DNA from 2 places in the Bacillus sp. HSf4 genome. Region 2 is predicted to be linked to the other one. Evidence: riboswitches for the same ligand, from Rfam matches in the RefSeq annotation. Region 2 holds a riboswitch; the other holds the start of a gene.
The links. A riboswitch is a leader RNA that binds a small molecule or an ion and turns the genes downstream of it on or off. The one in region 2 is predicted to bind S-adenosylmethionine.

Region 1 (3,624 bases), 2.0 Mb from region 2:
GATCCGCACACAATATGGACAAGGTTGGCCTTTGCCGTTTTCCTGAGCCATGCTTTCGTTTGTTCGCCTTCATCGTCGCCGATTTCATCGAGTTTTTTTAAATCATAGCCTGTCGTCCAAAGCTCGGGGAGAACGAGGATATCCGCATGCCGGCTTTCCGCTTCGATCAGCCGCTCCGCTTTTTTGAGATTTTCCGAAGGATTGCCGTATGCGATATCGAATTGCAGGCAGGAAATCGTCCGCTTCACTCTTATTCACCTCATTTTTTGCTTTACAATTTACCTTTAACAATATATGATGATGGACTATCATTTCAAGAATTTTTCAAAGCGGGTGAAAAAAATGAAATTTGAGTTTTCTGATGTGCTGAAACAGCTTCCGGAACAATTTTTTGCATCACTGGTCAAAAAGGTGAATGAAAAGATGGCAGCGGGTCATGATGTCATCAATCTCGGCCAGGGAAACCCTGATCAGCCGACACCGGATCATATTGTTGAAGCGATGGCAAAAGCCGTGCATCATCCTGAAAATCATCGCTATTCTTCCTTTCGCGGGAGCCGCAAGCTGAAAGAGGCGGCAGCCGAATTTTATCAAAGGGAGTATGGTGTTTCCCTTGATCCTGAGCGGGAAGTTGCCGTATTGTTCGGCGGAAAAGCGGGCCTTGTAGAGCTGCCGCAATGCCTGTTAAATCCGGGGGATACCGTGCTCGTTCCCGACCCGGGATATCCGGATTACTGGTCGGGTGTTGAGCTGGCCAAAGCGAAGATGGAAACGATGCCGCTTACCGCGGACAATCATTTTCTGCCCGACTACAGCGACATTCCCTCTGAGCTAAAAGAAAAAGCGAAGCTGATGTATTTGAACTATCCGAACAACCCGACCGGAGCTCAGGCCACACCGGCGTTTTTTGCAGAAACCGTCGGGTTTGCCAAAGCGCACGGCATTTGTGTCGTTCATGATTTTGCCTACGGGGCGATCGGCTATGACGGCCAAAAGCCGGTGAGCTTTCTGCAAACAGACGGCGCTAAGGAAGCCGGGATCGAAATTTATACGCTGTCCAAAACCTACAATATGGCGGGATGGAGAGTCGGATTTGCGGTCGGAAACGCCTCTGTGATCGAAGCGCTGAATCTCTACCAGGACCATATGTATGTCAGCCTTTTTAAAGCGGTGCAGGATGCTGCCGCCGTCGCGCTTCTCGCAGATCAAAGCTGTGTGAACGTGCAAAATGAACGATATGAAAAACGGCGGAACGTCTGGATCAAGGCTGTCCGGGATATCGGCTGGGACGCCCCGTTTCCGGAAGGCTCCTTTTTTGCCTGGATGCCCGTCCCCGAAGGCTTTACATCTGAAGAATTTTCGGATTTGCTGCTGGAGAAGGCTAATGTCGCGACAGCGCCGGGCATCGGATTCGGTCCGCATGGTGAAGGCTATGTACGAGTCGGTCTTCTTACAAGTGAGGAACGCTTGCGTGAAGCGGCAAGCAGGATCGCCAGGCTGAACATTTTCAAAAAATCGGCAGTCCCTCATTGACAACTAAGGAAAACGGTGGGATAATTCAAAATAATTTATAAAAATCAATATTCTTATCAAGAGCAGGTGGAGGGACGAGCCCGATGAAGCCCGGCAACCGACTTTTTAAGCACGGTGCTAATTCTTGCAGCTGGCGCTGAGAGATAAGGATTCGAAGTGAGAAACGAAACCTCTTTTTAGCACAGCCGCAAAAAGAGGTTTTTTTGTATGCATGGGAAACAGGAAGGAGCTAAAGAGCATGAGTGAACTTTTGGCAACATATGTCCTGACAGATCCCGGAGGCGATCCAAAAATACGGGCGGAGCAAATTGCGCTCGGCCTGACGGTGGGATCCTGGACGGATTTGCCGCAGCTGAAACAGGAACAATTAAAAAAGCACAAAGGACGCGTCGTCCGCGTTGAAGAAACGGAAGGCGCCCGCGGGGAGAAACAGGCGGTGGTCACGATCGCCTATCCGGAAGCCAATTTTACGAGGGATATTCCGGCTGTCTTGACGACCGTTTTTGGCAAGCTGTCGCTTGACGGGAAAATCAAATTGACGGATCTTTCGTTTTCAAACGACTTTAAGCAATCGCTGCCGGGACCGAAATTCGGGATCTACGGCATCCGCAAAAAGATCGGCGAATTTGAAAGGCCGCTTCTGATGAGCATTTTCAAAGGCGTCATCGGCCGCGATATGGAAGATTTGAAGGAGCAGCTGAGGCAGCAGGCGCTCGGCGGTGTCGATTTGATCAAGGATGATGAGATTTTGTTTGAAACCGGGAACGCTCCTTTTGAAAAGCGGATCACCGAAGGGAAAAAAGTGCTGCAAAGCACCTATGAAGAAACCGGACACAAAACGCTTTACGCCGTCAATCTGACAGGAAGGACGATGGAGCTGAAAGACAAAGCGAAAAAGGCCGCTGAGCTTGGGGCCGACGTTTTGCTGTTCAATGTGTTTGCCTATGGGCTGGACGTCCTCCAAAGCCTGGCCGAAGACGACGAAATTCCGCTTGCGATCATGGCTCATCCGGCCGTCAGCGGCGCATTGGCTTCTTCGCCGTATTACGGTTTTTCCCATTCGCTTTTGCTGGGAAAGCTGACCCGTTATCTGGGGGCGGATTTCAGCCTGTTTCCTTCCCCGTACGGAAGCGTCGCGCTCGAAAAGCGGGAAGCGCTCGCCATTCATGATGAATGCACGAAAGAGGATGTTTTTCAGCCGTCATTTGCCGTGCCGTCGGCCGGCATACACCCAGGCATGGTTCCGCTTTTGATGAAAGACTTCGGTATTGACCACATCATCAATGCGGGCGGCGGAATTCACGGCCATCCAAACGGAGCAACAGGCGGGGGCAGGGCGTTTAGAGCGATCATAGAAGCCGTTCTTCAAGGCGAACCTGTCGAAGAAAAAGCAAAACGGTCCCGCGATTTAAAGCTCGCTTTGGATAAATGGGGGAAAGTGGAGATTCCCGTATGAGAAAGCCGCTGATCATCTGCGATTTTGACGGGACGATTACAACGAACGACAACATCATCAGCATCATGAAACAATTCGCTCCAAACGAATGGATTGCCTTAAAAGACGGTGTTCTCTCCAAGGAAATATCGATCCAAGAGGGAGTCGGCGGCATGTTTGCCCTTCTGGAGAGCAGCCTCAGGGAAGAGATGACGGCATTTGTACTCGAGCAAGCGGAGATCCGCGCCGGTTTTAAGGAGTTTGTTGCATTCCTTGATGAGTGCGGGATTCCCTTTTACGTCGTCAGCGGAGGCATGGATTTCTTCGTCTATCCTTTGCTTGAAGGGATCGTGGAAAGGGAGCGCATCTATTGCAACAAGGCGGATTTTACTGGCGAGAGCATCGCGATTGATTGGCCGCATCTGTGTGATGATAAGTGCGAAAACGAATGCGGCTGCTGCAAGCCTTCCATCATTCGAAGGCTGAAAGGGGAAGATGACTTTCTCGTGATGATCGGGGATTCCGTCACGGATGTTGAGGCTGCAAAGCGTTCTGATTTGTGCATGGCCCGTGATTATTTGCTGAAGGAATGTGAGGCTCTGCATTTGAACCATATCGCGTTTCAGGATTTTCACGATGTGAAGCGCGCCCTAGAA
Region 2 (3,624 bases):
TGAATGGGGAACTCGAAGACAGCCCTGAGTTTGTCAATGAATCACCGTATGAAAAAGCGTGGATGATCGTCGTTGAACCGTCTGACGCATCAGAAATCGACAGCTTGATGACTGCCGAACAATATGATGAAATGATCAAAGAAGACTAAAACTTTAGGATAGCAGCCTCTCATTTGGACACGCTATAGCATAGAGGGGGTGTCCAAATTGACGCTGAAAAAAGAGCGTATTGATATTACAGAGCATGTGAAAGGCCATTTTAAAGGCGGCGGCATGCATCTGTACCATGAAAACGAACCGATCGGCCGGATGACCGGTATGGATCAATACGAGCTGAAATCTGGATATATATTCCAAGATCAAAAATTTTACAAAATGGCTGATACGATAAGCAAACCGGATGCAAAATATGTGGACTGTGATGACCAGCAAGGCTGGTGTTAAAGGCCGGGCGGTGAATACTCACTGCCTTTTTTTATGAAAAATCTATTTTTCTCTCAAAGGTGATCCATATGCCGGAAAACGAAAAAGTCATGATCGTCGAAGGAAAGTCCGATAAACTGAAAGTCAAACATGTCGTTGAAGAACCCATTGACATTATTTGCACAAACGGAACGATCAGCCAGACAAAGCTCGATGAATTCGCCGAGAACCTGTATGATAAAGACGTTTACATACTGGTTGATGCCGATGAATCCGGGGAAAAGCTGCGCCGGCAGCTCAAAAGGGAACTGCCCGAAGCGTCCCATTTATACATTGACAAAGTCTATAAAGAAGTCGCTGCAGCCCCGAGCCGCCATGTAGCGGAGATCCTGTTCCGGTCAAACATACGAGTGCATAGCAAATTTTTATGATGAGGTGTGTAAAACCTATGCAGGAACTTCAGGAACAAGAATTAAAACAGCTTGAGCAGAAGACATGTGTCCTCTATTTATACACGCCGTTTTGCGGAACGTGCCAGCTGGCTGGAAAAATGCTGGAGGTTGTTGACGAAATGCTCGCCGACATCCCTTTCTATAAAAACAATCTCAATTATTCCCCGTCATTCGCCAAACAGCATGAGATTGAAAGTGTGCCGTGTTTTATTCTTTATCAAAACGGACGGATCGTCAAAAAAGGGTATGCGTTTCATTCCGTTTCCTATTTATATGAGACAATTAAACAAAATGCTGTTGATTAAGGGTATTTTTGACATATTTCTCGGGAAATAACCCGCAAAAACTTGTCGAGCAATTCATAAAGGACTCCCGCTGTATACAGAGAATCTGTAAGTATGACCAATTTACAGGAGGTTATACAGTTGGAGAAAACAGGATTGATAGAAAGAGAGGATCGGTCTCTTTTTTTAAAACCTCTATTATCCACAACAGCTTTGCTGATTACATTTCAAGGAGAAAAAGAAGCTTTTACGTTAGCGATCAACGAACAGGGGGAAATGGAAAAATCTACTCCTGTGGAAAAAGCTCACTTGACTTTTTTTGGAGAGCAAAGCGAGATTATCGACCTTCTTCATGGAGATATTTCCCTGCAGCAGCTCGTACAGCGCGGCACCGTCAAGGTTAAAGGCTCCTTCAGAGCTTTATTGAAGCTCGAAGCGATTTTATGGCTGACAGACGGTTTCTTCAAAAACAGCGACCTTCAATTATAAACTTTCCAAATGTTGAAAATTAGACACTTTCACCGTGTTAAGGCAGACAAGGGGGGAGGCGGACGTTCAGCACGCCTCTTTTATCTGTTCATCAGATCGGATAGGCCGTTTGTCTTACGAAAAGTAGTTGACAACTATTTTTTTGCATGATATTCTACTGTAAGAATTCCGATCATAATAATCAAAAAATAAATATATGTTTCTCTTATCCAGAGAGGTGGAGGGAAGTGCCCTATGAAACCCGGCAACCATCAACAGATGTTGAAATGGTGCCAATTCACACGAAGCGTTAAGCTTTGAAAGATGAGAGAAAGGCCCAAGCTTTCAAAGCCTTTCTGCTCATGTGTGCAGAAAGGCTTTTTTTCATAATATGATTGGACCTCAAAGAATAGAGCAAGAAAGCAGGTGGTGGCTTTGATAAATCTTCAAGGTGTTTCAAAGGTTTATCAGTCAAAGCATGGAGATGTCAATGCCGTCCAGGATGTCACCCTTTCGATCAAAAAAGGTGAAATCTTCGGAATTATTGGATATAGCGGAGCCGGTAAAAGCTCCTTGATCCGTCTCTTGAACGGACTAGAACAGCCCACTTCAGGCACAGTTGAAGTAGCGGGCAGAACGATTAGCGAAATTAAAGGGAAAAAGCTGAGAGATGCGCGAAAAGAAATCAGCATGATCTTTCAGCACTTCAACCTTTTATGGTCAAGAACGGTGCGCGACAATATTGCGTTTCCGTTGGAGATCGCCGGCGTCAGCAAAGCAAAACGGCAGAAAAGAGTCGCTGAACTGATCAAGCTCGTCGGCCTTGAAGGGAAGGAAAACGCCTATCCTTCACAGCTGAGCGGCGGACAGAAGCAGCGCGTCGGGATCGCAAGGGCGCTCGCAAACAATCCGAAAGTTCTCCTTTGTGATGAAGCGACTTCAGCGCTTGATCCGCAGACGACTGACTCGATCCTGGGTCTTCTGTCTGATATCAATGAACGGCTCGGGTTGACGATTGTCCTGATCACACATGAAATGCATGTCATCCGGAAAATCTGTCACAGAGTCGCTGTCATGGAAAACGGCAGAGTTGTTGAAGAAGGCGACGTATTGGACGTCTTCAGAAAGCCGAAGGAAGACATGACCAAGCGCTTTGTCCAGCAGGTGACCGAACCGGAAGAAACGAAGGAAACTTTGAAGCATTTCCTTGAAGAAACGAAAACCGGGCGGACGATTAAGCTTACATTTGTCGGCGAAGCAGCCGAAACGCCGCTGATGACGCAGATCATCCGAACATTTGATGTTGAAGTCAACATTCTGCAAGGGAAAATTTCGCAGACGCAGGATGGTGCTTACGGTTCGCTGTTCATCCATGTTGACGGCGATTTGGATGAGGTCAATAAAGCGGTCGAATTCATCAAGAGCCGGCAGGTAGAAGCAGAGGTGATCACAAGTGTTTGAAAAACTGTTTCCGAATGTAGACATGGAGCAGCTGTGGAACGCGACATATGAAACGGTTTATATGACGGGGATTTCGCTTTTGTTTGCATTTATCATCGGCGTGCTTCTCGGTTTGCTTCTTTATTTAACTTCAAAAGGAAACATCTGGGAAAACAAACCGATTAATGCGGTAATCGGGGCTGTTGTCAATGTGTTCCGGTCGATTCCGTTTATTATTTTAATTATCATATTGCTCAGCTTTACGAAATTTATCATGGGAACGATTTTGGGTCCTAATGCGGCGCTGCCTTCATTAATCGTCGCATCGGCACCGTTTTATGCCCGCCTTGTGGAAATCGCCCTCCGCGAAGTCGATAAAGGTGTGATTGAAGCGGCGAAATCAATGGGTGCGAAAACATCGACAATCATTTTCAAAGTGCTGCTGCCTGAATCGATGCCGGCTTTGATTTCCGGTATTACTGTAACAGCGATTGCGCTGATCGGTTCCACAGCCATGGCCGGTGCGATCGGCTCCGGCGGACTCGGCAACCTTGCAT

Region 1: linked by a shared signal. The riboswitch ahead of mtnW (2,3-diketo-5-methylthiopentyl-1-phosphate enolase) and the one ahead of metN (methionine ABC transporter ATP-binding protein MetN) in region 2 are both predicted to bind S-adenosylmethionine.

The regions. Positions count from the first base shown of each region.
Region 1 covers NZ_CP120679.1:1,533,863-1,537,486, forward strand. Annotated here, with positions in the region: gene P3X63_RS07825 (carbon-nitrogen family hydrolase) at 1-248, opposite strand, end outside; gene P3X63_RS07830 (pyridoxal phosphate-dependent aminotransferase) at 343-1,533, shown strand; SAM riboswitch class I at 1,584-1,683, shown strand; gene mtnW (2,3-diketo-5-methylthiopentyl-1-phosphate enolase) at 1,772-2,989, shown strand; gene mtnX (2-hydroxy-3-keto-5-methylthiopentenyl-1-phosphate phosphatase) at 2,986-3,624, shown strand, end outside.
Region 2 covers NZ_CP120679.1:3,499,961-3,503,584, reverse strand. Annotated here, with positions in the region: gene gcvH (glycine cleavage system protein GcvH) at 1-149, shown strand, start outside; gene P3X63_RS18240 (YusG family protein) at 208-444, shown strand; gene P3X63_RS18235 (toprim domain-containing protein) at 513-854, shown strand; gene P3X63_RS18230 (thioredoxin family protein) at 872-1,180, shown strand; gene P3X63_RS18225 (SCP2 sterol-binding domain-containing protein) at 1,301-1,648, shown strand; SAM riboswitch class I at 1,851-1,958, shown strand; gene metN (methionine ABC transporter ATP-binding protein MetN) at 2,063-3,088, shown strand; gene P3X63_RS18215 (methionine ABC transporter permease) at 3,081-3,624, shown strand, end outside.